Methanococcoides burtonii DSM 6242: one gene and its partner. The protein of the gene in region 1 binds, or shares a complex with, the protein of each later gene. Links are inferred from orthologs where the notes say so. Each region holds a gene or a part of one and is shown on either strand. Other genes may lie near its edges.

Evidence for each region.
Region 2: the proteins of MBUR_RS09870 (region 1) and mcrC are in contact, whole or in part, in a cryo-EM structure (PDB 9H1L), measured with the Methanococcus maripaludis proteins. The link is inferred for Methanococcoides burtonii DSM 6242 from one-to-one orthologs. Residues at the interface, in WP_011170365.1 of Methanococcus maripaludis: Arg6, Glu8, Gln30, His32, Val33, Met34, Gln35, Tyr39, Leu80, Ser81, Arg82, Leu85, Pro86, His87, Cys90, Asp91, Ser93, Glu94, Arg97, Lys98, Lys102, Pro103, Asn104, Met105, Ile106, Gly107, Ala109, His110, Lys122, Glu123; in WP_011171501.1 of Methanococcus maripaludis: Arg5, Lys6, Glu7, Gln8, Ile9, Val10, Asp11, Cys12, Arg13, Ala14, Val15, Met16, Gly17, Gly19, Glu20, Gly22, Gly23, Leu24, Gln26, Arg27, Gly28, Thr29, Phe30, Ala31, Glu32, Leu34, Asn36, Thr51, Tyr59, Arg62.

Annotation. Positions count from the first base shown.
Region 1 is NC_007955.1:1,998,298-2,004,331, reverse strand. What follows is about bases 1,155-4,115. They hold MBUR_RS09870 (methanogenesis marker 7 protein), read right to left. Parts: upstream 3,121-4,115; coding sequence 2,188-3,120; downstream 1,155-2,187. Other genes in these bases: MBUR_RS09860 (methanogenesis marker 15 protein), read right to left, coding at 3,719-4,115; MBUR_RS09865 (methanogenesis marker 17 protein), read right to left, coding at 3,120-3,713; MBUR_RS09875 (carboxymuconolactone decarboxylase family protein), read right to left, coding at 1,710-2,159; MBUR_RS09880 (presenilin family intramembrane aspartyl protease PSH), read left to right, coding at 1,155-1,608. In the rest of the region: MBUR_RS09890 (hypothetical protein), read right to left, coding at 1-60; MBUR_RS09885 (hypothetical protein), read right to left, coding at 212-538; more of MBUR_RS09880, read left to right, coding at 709-1,154; more of MBUR_RS09860, read right to left, coding at 4,116-4,963; MBUR_RS09855 (methanogenesis marker 5 protein), read right to left, coding at 4,960-5,415; MBUR_RS09850 (methanogenesis marker 6 protein), read right to left, coding at 5,425-5,859; MBUR_RS09845 (methyl-coenzyme M reductase-associated protein Mmp3), read right to left, coding at 5,859-6,034.
Region 2 is NC_007955.1:2,543,781-2,549,765, reverse strand. The notes cover bases 1,602-4,513. They hold mcrC (methyl-coenzyme M reductase I operon protein C), read left to right. Parts: upstream 1,602-2,712; coding sequence 2,713-3,315; downstream 3,316-4,513. Other genes in these bases: mcrA (coenzyme-B sulfoethylthiotransferase subunit alpha), read left to right, coding at 4,090-4,513; mcrG (coenzyme-B sulfoethylthiotransferase subunit gamma), read left to right, coding at 3,329-4,075; mcrD (methyl-coenzyme M reductase operon protein D), read left to right, coding at 2,219-2,707; mcrB (coenzyme-B sulfoethylthiotransferase subunit beta), read left to right, coding at 1,602-2,182. Outside these bases: methyl coenzyme M reductase-arginine methyltransferase Mmp10, read right to left, coding at 1-454; more of mcrB, read left to right, coding at 878-1,601; more of mcrA, read left to right, coding at 4,514-5,808.

The DNA of each region.
Region 1 (6,034 bases):
TATTTCTGAATACTTTCCAGCCTTTTTAATTATGCCAATTGGTTCTAAATTGATGCGCATATACGCACTCCCTTGAATCTTAGCAATATTACAAACTCCACCATATACTGGCACACATATATGGGTTTCGGCAGATGTCGACAGACATAATTAAAATTAACAGTTTCCTATGCATTCGATTCGGAGAAAATTACGGAAAAAAAAGAGGAAATTAACGATATGATCTCCTGTTAAATACGTCCATTGCCTCATCCACCACACTTATGACTTCGTTCATCTTCTTATCCATTGAGCTTTCAATACTTTGCACATTGATACGAAGAGAGCGTTCTTTCTCATCAAGCGTCTTTTCGATCCTTCGAAGCCTGATATCTACAGAAAGGATCATCGCAGCTAATGCACCCACCATTACAATAGCAGAAAGTATTATCAAAGAATTAGCTGAGCTGTATTTGAACCTACCAAGCCATTCATAAGTCAGCACGAAAGAAGATACAACCATCACAATCGAAAATACAATGTCCCGGGGATCCATCATTTTACCTCATTTACTAAACTTGCAGCAATACTATCAATAATAACATCGATGTATTATCTGACAAAACCTTATAACTTTTATAACTATTATAACTATTACATACTATTAAATACTGTGCTGATATTCAAATTCACACTATCATAGATATTTTGGGTACAAGGAGAATTATATTGAGTTCTGAGAAAGATACATTCAAAGATTATCTGCCAATGTTCGCAATGGCCGGGTTGATCCTAATAGTACAGGTCATCGCATTGATACTGGCATCCCCAATGGACGAACTGGGAATGCAAGCAGTAGAAAATCCCGAATCGACTGCCAATTCGTTTTATTATATCGGATTTATCCTCGCATTCACATTCCTGTTACTGCTTGCCATCAAACGCAACATGAAATGGGTAATACAACTAACAATATTACTTGCAGTAGGCGCCACCATATTCTATGGATTCTACCCGATATTGTATATGCTTGGGATAAGTGAGACATTGAGCAGTACAGTAGGAATTATACTCGCAGCTGCACTCACTATCATCCTTTATAAATTCCCCGAATGGTATGTTATAGATATTATCGGGATAATAATCGGAGCTGCTGCCAGTGCAATATTTGGAATATCATTCGGCATCCTGCCGGCTATTGTCCTATTATCGCTTCTTGCAGTATACGATGCCATATCGGTCTATAAGACAAAGCACATGATCGATCTTGCAGAAGGTGTGATGGACCTTAAATTGCCAATACTTTTTATCATCCCAAAGAAGCGGAATTACTCGTTCATAAAGGATGGGATGAAAAAGGAAGGTGAAAAGGATGCATTCTTTATGGGCCTTGGAGATGCTGTAATGCCTACCGTCCTGGTAGTATCTGCAAACGTTTTCATTGCCCACACAGGATTCATATCATACCCCGCCCTCGGTGCAGTAATAGGGACACTTGCAGGATTCATCGGGCTTACAATATTCGTCATGAAAGGAAAGCCACAGGCAGGACTTCCATTCCTGAACAGTGGAGTAATTCTTGGATACATCGCAGGCGCACTTCTATCAGGAACCCCAATTCTGGGTTAAAAGAAATAGACGTTAGCGAGTCTTATAGAACCGTTCGAATTGAATAAAAATAAATTAAATTAAATACAGATGATGCTTAAAACGGCATCATCGTGCTTTTTTCAATCATGATTCGCAATCTTACAAACATCACATTCATCGTTACCATCACATTTTTTGCCATTGAACTCTGTATCAAGGGCACGTGTGCCTTCTGCAAGCACAGATGCATTGGAAATCGCACCAGCGATCAGAACAGCATCAAATATCTCTTCTTTGCTAAGTCCGAGCCTGTTTGCCACACGAATATGCATATTCATACAATGGTCGCACCGAAGAGCAGATGAAACACCAATACAGATCAGCTCGATCGTTTTCGGATCAAGTCTTTCGAATTCACGCATGATCGAATTGTCATACATTACCTTGGGGAGAAGGAGATCCGGCATATCCCGCATGAACTCCAGAATATACGGGATCTCACCGTAACGCTCCTTCACGCCTTCCAGGATATCAGAAACTGCCTCATCAGGCTCTTTATCGATGATCTCACGGATCTTCTCAATGTCCATAATAATCCTCACTTAAACTACAGATATTTTAAATATTTGCTACCTCAGACCTGCGTTTTATCTTTACAAGAATGTAATCCTTCATCTTAGAAGGAAGGATGTTTGCAACATCCGAAAGGAGGAAGCCTTCATCGAACTCGATATTTCCGACAGCATCACGGTATCGATCATAAGGTAGTTTTATCCTCATGCCGTCAAGCTGAAGCGTGATCGGGGCAGGCGTCAACACACTCAGAATGACAGGAACCTGCTCCTGAACCTCTTTCATTAGCCTTGCAGGAAGAACTGCAAGCGGATCCTTTGCAATACTTTCCCTCTTGAGATTTACGATCTCACCCACCTTTTCGTTCAGAACGTCCATTGCATCCAGTTCAGGACCTTTCCTCATCCTGTGAGCAACACGCCCGATACCACCAACATATATGTCAGCCCCGGAAATTTCCTCAGTCCGAATATCAGGCCCACCGGTCACCACTATAGGTATCTCGATACCTTCAAACAACTTTGGCTTCTTGTTAATGATACAATCTTTGAAAATCCCGAAAGAGAAAACAGCAACATCATGCTCATTGATGAGCCTTCTCTCATAATCAGCAGATAGTGCAACCCTTCGGCCCATCCCCCTTGCAAGCCCGATCATATTGGTATTAGCCCCTCCACGGCGGAGGTATTCCGCAATATCACAAGCAGAATGTGGAAGATGATGTGATGCAAGTGTAGGAGACACTACCGCTACCTCAGTACCCGTAAGCGGTGCCGAGGTCAGCTTACCAAGAAGTTTTATACAAACATCCTCGACCAGATGGACATCTTTTTTCGGAATGAGCATAACTAGCGTGATCTCTGTTGAAGCAGGCGTCTTCTGAACGAGATAGCCACCAAGATCTTCCAGAAGCTCAAGGATCAGACTATGTTTGTGAATCCCACCTTCATAGATATACGGTTCAAGTACTGCTGCCATCAGGAATCATCCCCTTCCAGTTCTTTCATCATAACATTGGCTTCATCGATCCAATCCTGCTGCATCGTATCTTCTGACGCCACGAAAACGAATTTACCACTATCCAGTGAATGATAACGTATCCTGAAACCTTCCGGGGTGGCGCGTATCGCCATATCGGCAAGCCTTTCTCTAATCGTTTTCTCAGGGTCATCCACGATAAGTTCAGCGATGAACTTATCCACGATCTCAAGGTCTGAAGCAACCTCGATAATGTTCCGTTCTGGCTGTATAACGTTCTGCCTTCCAAACTGTTCCCAAAGCCTGTCCAGAAACTGAGGAATGGTCTTCTCATCCCTGACAGTGATGACCACCTTTGCGTGTTCCCGGTCGAACTCAGTATCCGAGATCTCACCTGCCTTAATAGGAGGAAGACCTCTGCGAAGAAGGATGACCATCATGAACAACGAATCTTCCGGCCTTATCCTCACTTTTATCCTACCTATGGTTCGGGAGAATGCGAGCTCGGAGATGATATCCTTAAGGATGCTCTCATAAGCTGCAGCCTCGGAAGGTACCGTAGTTTCAACAGTGAATATCTCAAGAGGTTCCATGAAGATCACTCCGAAACATAACCTGATGCCAGAAGGGCTGCGCCCACAGCACCAATAAGCTGTGAATGCGGTGGCACTATGACATCTATTTTCAGGAGGTCACCAAGGGCCTTTGGAACACCTGCGATAAGGGAGGAACCTCCAACGAGGATAAGAGGCTCCTTTACCTCTACCTCCTGCAGTTGCTGTTCGAATATCTGCTCGACAACACTATGACAGGCTGCCGCTGCGACATCTTCCGGCGAGGAACCTTTTGCAAGCGAATTGACCAGGGACTGAATACCGAAAACGATACAGTAACTGTTCATTTCAACATTCTCACCCATGCCTTTTATAGCAAGATCCCCAAGTTCCGTGATCTCCACACCGAGACGTTTAGCGGTCATTTCAAGGAAACGACCTGATGCTCCGGCACAGATACCGCCCATGGTGAACATTCCTGGAATACCATCCTGTACGGAAATGGCTTTATTGTCCATTCCGCCAATATCAATAACAGTAGCAGGTCCTTTTTGTTTATCTGCAAGATAGACAGCCCCTTTTGAGTTCATTGTGATCTCTTCCTGCACCAGGTCTGCCTTGAAATGTTCACCTACCAGGAAACGACCGTACCCGGTAGTACCGATCGCCTGAATATCCTCCTTTTTGAGACCCGACTGATCAAGTGCCTGCTGTAATGCAGTCTCTGCACTTTCAAGGACCTTTATGGTAGGCACCCAGCCCTCACCAACGATCTCGTTGTCTTTCATAACGACCGCTTTGGTAGTAGTTGAACCGGAATCAATACCTGCAGTGATGCCGTTTTGTTTCGTTCTCGCAAGCAGGTGTTTCCTTCTCGCAATGGTTGTCAGAGCTTCCAGACGAGTAAGCAGTGTCGCAGCAGTGGTACGCTCAGTGAAAGAATAGCTTATCACCGGCAGACCGGATTCCTCGAAGATATACCTCCTCAACTCATTCCTCACGATCGCAGCTTCAGCACAGCGGAAACATGATGTAACGAACACACCGTCCACTTTTGAAACACCTTCAACGACCGCTTTCGCCCTTGCCATCATAAGTCTGAGGTCAGGACTTGCCACTTCCAACCCGAACTCCATACCGATGGTATCGAGGGTCGCAACATCCATCTCAGGATAGACAAGCTTGGCATTCAACATACTTGCGGCCTTTTCCAGCTCGCTCTGGACCCCAGCATACTCACTTCCACAGGAAACAAGGGCTACCAGTACCGGATCTCCTTTATCGCTCATTTTTCATCACTCCCGGATGGCAGGGACTTCAAGAAATCTGCTATCTTGTAAACGAAATCCTGCCCATCTTCCTCGGTATGAGGATACTGGATCTCAAGTATTGGGATGTCCTTTTCCCTGATAAGGAACTTTGTCAGTTCGTTGGTACGGGCACAGCCCATGCATCCAAAACTGAAAGACGAATCGCCAACGATGATGCCAGCTTCTGCAAAATCGATCATGGGGCCAATAAGGGACATCCTTCCACGAACCCCTGCAGGCACTTCCACAGCAGCATATTTTAAACCGTGTTTTGGCCCTTCAGGAGTAATGTTCAAAGGAGGAGAATCAACCCCAATAGTGTTTATTATCTCCTTGATCTTCTCCATCATAGCAAGAGGTTCATGTCCGAACCTCTCCACCATATCGGAAAGGATCAGGCTGTTAGTAGGATAAATGATAACTTTTGCCAATGTAACACCTCAGAATTCTGAATCAATTATCTTCTTCAATTTCGATATATCAAGTTTTTTCGGAGCCTCATGCATTTCAAGAGGTTCACCAGCCTCATATTTGTCCAGTGCTCTGCCTATCATGGGAAGCATATTCACCTCTTCTCTCAGGAAATGGAAACCTGGTCTTGGACCGCCTCCTCTTCCCGCCCGGCATCGGACCTCTGCACCCGGCTTAAAGCCCCTTTCCTTTACAAATATATGATTATGGTCCATTGAACGAAGGGTTTCAACAACCTTGAGCACAGCTTCCCTCGGACCATTCACCATCGTACCAAAACAGGTTTCCTTGATAGTAATGGAATCTTCCGATTCGTAAACCTTCATAACTGCGTCCGTGGGCAGGATGCTTTCCGAACTTATGACAACTATCTTCGTGATGTTATCCTCAGTTTCTTCAGCCATCAATTATCACTTCCCTTACTTTCAATAACGTACATAACATCCCCATCCTTAAGCCCTTTGAGTTTCTCAGGTTCAAGAATATGACCAATTATATTAGTGCTCAGGAACTTCTCACCCGTAGGACCGAACATATCATCATCGTCCAGTTTTACACCGACCATTCCATGTCTTTTAG
Region 2 (5,985 bases), 550 kb from region 1 along the record:
TCCCGCGGATCTCGGGGTCAGTAGCAAATACTGTAAATGAAACTTCGGTTACACCGTTCTCAATAAAGAATGAAGCATCTTCTTCAGAAGTGAATCCTTTTCCACTTGTGTAGCCAAGATGGATGGGTTTTTGGAACTGAGATAGCAAATATACCAGTTCTTTAAGGTCCGGATAACAGCTGACATCGCCACTGCCACTTATTGTGATCTTGTCAAGCTCGCCACTGCTAAAATGTATAGCTTGTGAGACCTCCCCCATGACATATTGAGCAGGTTTGAAACCGGAGTAGAGCTCTTTTACACCACGTGTACAATAGTCACACCCCTTTGAAAAAGGAAAGCAGTGTTTACAACCAAACGCAGGTACATCTTTCACTTTCTTGAAATAGCAATAACTGCAAAACCCACGGCAATCCACACCTGGGTTGCCTCCAACATCTGCTCCGATTTCCATATCAATCGGAGATACCTTAAATCATGTAATACAAATCATTTGTGGTGTCAAACCCGGGTAAGCCCCATTGTGAATATTATTACTTACAAAATTAAAATATACAGTATTAAAATACATAACTGTTGTTACAAATGTAGTAAAAAGTATGTATATTGTATGTATATTACATACAAAGTATCAAACACATAAAGACCCGCACGAACTATGTTCATGATTTATCGTGAGGAATTTGGCTATCCATAATCTAAATCCAAAAGCTTTAAACGTAAAAACAGCATTCCAAATTTGAATTGACTAGAAGGGACTACAATTGGGAATGTAAAAAACACATTAATGGTAATCGAAGAGAAGTTCCGAGCCATTAGTTCAATTATGTGATTTCCAGGAAGAGTTCCTGTAATAAAATTTAGGAGGAAACTATACGTGTCTGACAAAGTAGACATATATGACGACAGAGGTACACTGTTGGAAAGCGATGTAGATATACTCAACCTCGCCCCAACAACAAATACAGCAATAGGAAAGATCATCAAAGACACAAAGAGAACTGTTGCTATCAATCTTGCAGGTATAGAGAAAGGTCTCGCAACCGGCAAGTATGGTGGTAAAGGACGTCAGATTCTCGGACGCAGTCTTGAATATGATATCGTAGGGAACGCAGATGCTATCGCAGAGTCTGTTGCAAACCTTGTAAAGGTAAGCAATGATGACGACACAGTAGTAAAAGTGATCGGCGGCGGAAAACAACTTCTTGTGCAGGTCCCAAGCGCAAGAACAGACGCTGGTGCTGACTTCGTTTCAGGAAGCACAGTAAGTGGCGCAGCTGTTGTAGAGACCATCATTAATACGTTCAACACCGACATGTTCGATGCACCACTAGTAAAGGGCGCTGTCTGGGGTAGCTACCCACAGACCATGGACATGAGTGGCGGTAACGTTGCATCAATTCTCAGCATACCACAGCAGAATGAAGGTCTCGGTTTCTCCTTGAGGAACATCATGACCAACCACGTCGCTGCTATCACAGGCAGAAAGGCAATGAACGCTGCTGCACTCTCTTCGATCTACGAGCAAGCAGGTATGTACGAGATGGGTAATGCGGTAGGTTCATTCGAGAGACACCAGTTACTTGGATTTGCATATCAGGGTCTTAACGCTAACAACGTAGTCTATGATATCGTCAAAGAGAACGGTAAGACCGGTACAATCGGCACAGTTATCGATACAGTTATCGAGAAAGCAATCGATCTCGGCGTCATCGAAGTTGACCACACAGCACCATCCGGATACAAATTCTATAAAGCAAATGACGTATCCATGTGGAACGCATGCGCAGCAGCTGGTCAGCTTGCAGCTACACTCGTAAACTGTGGAGCAGGCAGAGCAGCTCAGAACGTATCATCAACTATCGTGTACTTCAACGATATACTCGAGAAGCAAACAGGTCTTCCTGGCTGTGACATGGGTAGAGCACAGGGTACTGGAGTCGGATTCTCTTTCTTCAGCCACTCAATCTACGGTGGTGGAGGTCCAGGTATCTTCAACGGTAACCACGTTGTAACAAGACACTCCAGAGGATTCGCAATTCCTTGTGTATCCGCTGCATGTGCAATTGACGCAGGTACTCAGATGATAACTATCGAAAAGACATCTGCACTTGTCGGAAATGTGTTCGGTTCGATCGAAGAATTCAGAGAGCCAATCAAAGCAGTTGCAGGGGCACTCTAATACAAGTGTTCTAACAGATCTCAAAGGTAATACATAATGGTCGAATCTGTCACAAATTTAGAAGATCTCATTCAGATCGAGATATGTCCAGCACGGTTCCTGAGTCCAGAGACCGCACAGAGACTACTCAATGAACTGAGCAACATCGAAGGCATTACACGGGCATTCGTACATGGCCCGAGGTTACCAAAGACCGTACCATACGGACCGGCAACCGGACACGATGTTGATCATAAATTCAGTAAAAATATCCAGATCGGTGAAACGGATATGGACCTTGCTGTAATTGTTGGCCGCATAAGGCTGGAGATCCTTAACGAAGAAATCAGAGAGAACATCAGAGAAGTGTGCGAGCGAACACTACCGATGGGCTATGAGTTCCGGCAAGGACTTTTCATACAAAGGAGGCAAACCGTTTCAGACTATGCAAAACGCGGACCTGGTGCTGACCCGACTACTTTAGGGCTAGCTGATCCGAAAGGAAAGGTCGGAAATCGTGTCTGTATGTTAAATCCAGCGGAGTGATCGATTTGTTCGACCGGGAAACTCAAGTTGTAGATTGCAGGCATGGAATGGGCCTTGGCCGAGGTGGAGGACTCGCACAGCGCGGTACACTTTCCGAGACAGGACGCCCTGATGTCATCGCAGTTGCAATGAGCCCGGGAAGACGACATATCACAAAGCCGATATGTGAACTCACATACGGCATGCGCAGGGAGGAGATACAGGTCAGTGTACTGGTACTTAATTCTGGATCCGGCATTCCTGATACTCCTATGAGATCAGGTTCATTCGGGATAACACCTGAAGAGATTGCCCAGATATCCAGACATAAACTGGCCGTTATCCATACCGGAAACATACGGGATCACGTGGTTAAGAAAGTAAGGGAAATTCTAAAGGAAGCAGATACCCCGGCAATAGTCGTCTGTCAAGCAAACATTGATTTTGAGGATCTTGCAAGGGTAGGCATAAAGACCAAGATTGTAAAGCCAAAAAGTAGCGAGATCCAGACGAAAGGTAAAGTCATGGATATCGTAACAGGCATCACAAGAGGTGAGTCCTGTTCAAGGGATAAACTAAACGAACTTGTGAAAGCCGTTAAAACTACAATGAGATCGATCGATAATTAAGGAGTGTTATAACATGGCATACGAAGCACAGTATTATCCAGGTGCAACATCCGTTGCAGAGAACAGAAGGAAACACATGTCCGGTAAGGTCGAGAAGCTCAGGGAAGTCTCTGATGACGATCTGACCTTAGTACTCGGACACCGTGCACCAGGTAGCGATTACCCAAGCACACACCCTCCACTTGCTGAGATGGGTGAACCAGAATGTTCAGTCAGAGAGATGGTCGAAGCAACACCAGGCGCAAAAGCCGGTGACAGGGTAAGGTACGTTCAGTTCGTTGACTCAATGTACAACGCACCTTCAACCCCATACTTCAGATCCTACGCAGTAGCTATCAACCACAGAGGTGTCGACCCAGGTACACTTTCCGGTCGTCAGGTCGTAGAAGCTCGTGAAAGAGATATGGAAGAAGTCGCAAAGTTCCAGCTCGAGACAGAAATGACCTGCCCGGCACTTGCAAGTCTTCGTGGCGCAACAGTGCACGGTCACTCACTCCGTCTCCCAGAAGACGGTATCATGTTCGATATGCTCGACAGATGCCGCCTTGAGAACGGCGTAGTAATTATGCACAAGGACCAGGTCGGAAGAGCTATCGATAAAAAGGTAGACTTCGGAAAACCAATGTCTGAGGAAGAAGCTGCCAAGAGAACCACAATCTACCGTGTAGACAATATTGCATTCAGAGATGACGCAGAGGTCATCGAATGGGTCCACACAATATTTGAGAAGAGAACCGCATATGGATTCAAGCCAGAGTAAGCGAGGTGAAAAAAATGGCAGATGATAGAAAGAGAATGTTCCAGAAAGATCTGGAAATCAAATTCACAAAAGCACACGGCGACAACAAGATGGAAGGCGGAGAGATCACTGACAAGAAAGTGACCTACTACCGTCTTGGTGTAGACCAGAACCCAAGAAAGGTCGAAATGAGGAAGGCAGGCCAGGAAATAGCTGACAAGAGAGGTCTTGTTGGTTACAATCCTATGATGCACTGTGGTGGAATACCACTCGGTCAGAGAGCACTAACACCTTCCTTCATTTCCGGTACTGACATCATGGTCGAGTCCGATGATCTTCACTACGTCAACAACGCTGCAATGCAGCAGATGTGGGATGACATCAGAAGAACCACAATTGTCGGTATGGACATGGCTCACGAGACACTCGAGAAACGTCTCGGCATAGAAGTCACACCAGAAACGATCAACCACTACCTTGAAGTGCTCAACCACGCACTCCCCGGTGGAGCAGTTGTTCAGGAGCACATGGTCGAAACACACCCAGCTCTTGTAGATGACTGTTACTGTAAGATCTTCACCGGTGACGACGAGCTTGCAGATGAGATCGATGACCAGTTCCTCATCAACATCAACAAGCAGTTCCCAGAGGAACAGGCAGAAGCACTCAAAGCAGCTATTGGAAAGACAACCTGGCAGGCAGCACACATCCCAACCATTGTTAGCAGAACAACAGATGGTGCACAGACCTCAAGGTGGATGGCAATGCAGGTTGGTATGTCCTTCATCGCAGCATACAACATGTGTGCTGGTGAAGCAGCCGTAGCTGACCTTTCATACGCAGCAAAGCATGCTGGTGTAATCTCAATGGGAGATATGCTTCCAGCAAGACGTGCTCGTGGACCAAACGAACCTGGTGGAATTTCCTTCGGTCACATGGCTGATATCATTCAGACAAGCCGTGTTGACGCAGAAGATCCAGCACACGTAGCTCTAGAGGTAGTAGGTGCAGGATGTATGCTCTACGATCAGATCTGGCTCGGATCATACATGTCTGGTGGAGTCGGTTTCACACAATACGCAACCGCTGCATACACCAACAACATCCTCGATGACAACCTGTACTACAACGTTGACTACATCAACGACAAGTACGATGGTGCAGCAAACAAGGGTGCAGACAACAAGGTCAAGGCAACAATGGATGTTGTCAAGGACATCGCAACAGAGTCCACGATCTACGGTATCGAGAACTACGAGAAGTACCCAACCGCACTCGAAGACCACTTCGGTGGTTCCCAGAGAGCAACAGTACTCTCCGCAGCAGCAGGTAGTGCAACAGCACTCGCAACCGGAAACGGAAACGCTGGTCTTTCCGGATGGTACCTTTCAATGTACCTGCACAAGGAAGCACTCGGACGTCTTGGTTTCTTCGGTTTCGACCTGCAAGACCAGTGTGGTGCTACAAACGTATTCTCCTTCCAGTCCGACGAAGGTCTGCCACTTGAACTACGTGGTCCAAACTACCCTAACTACGCAATGAACGTAGGTCACCAGGGCGGTTACGCCGCAATCACTTCAGCAGCACACGCAGGACGTGGAGATGCATGGGCAGTTAACCCACTGATCAAGGTCTGCTTCGCAGATGACATGCTTCCATTCGACTTCACCGCTCCAAGGAAAGAGTTCGGTAGAGGCGCATTGAAAGAGTTCGAGCCTGCTGGTGAGAGATCCCTCATCATCCCGGCAAAATAATTTCAACAACCTAAAAAGCAGGCATTTGTCTGCTTTTTTCTTCTTTTTTTATTTTTAGGGAAAACTTTTCCCATAAACAATTATTTTTGATAGCGGAAGCTTTTTGCTTGAATACTATCAAACTGTAAAAATCCCTAAATAAATCGTTAATTATATCAGTAAAGTAATCATCATCCA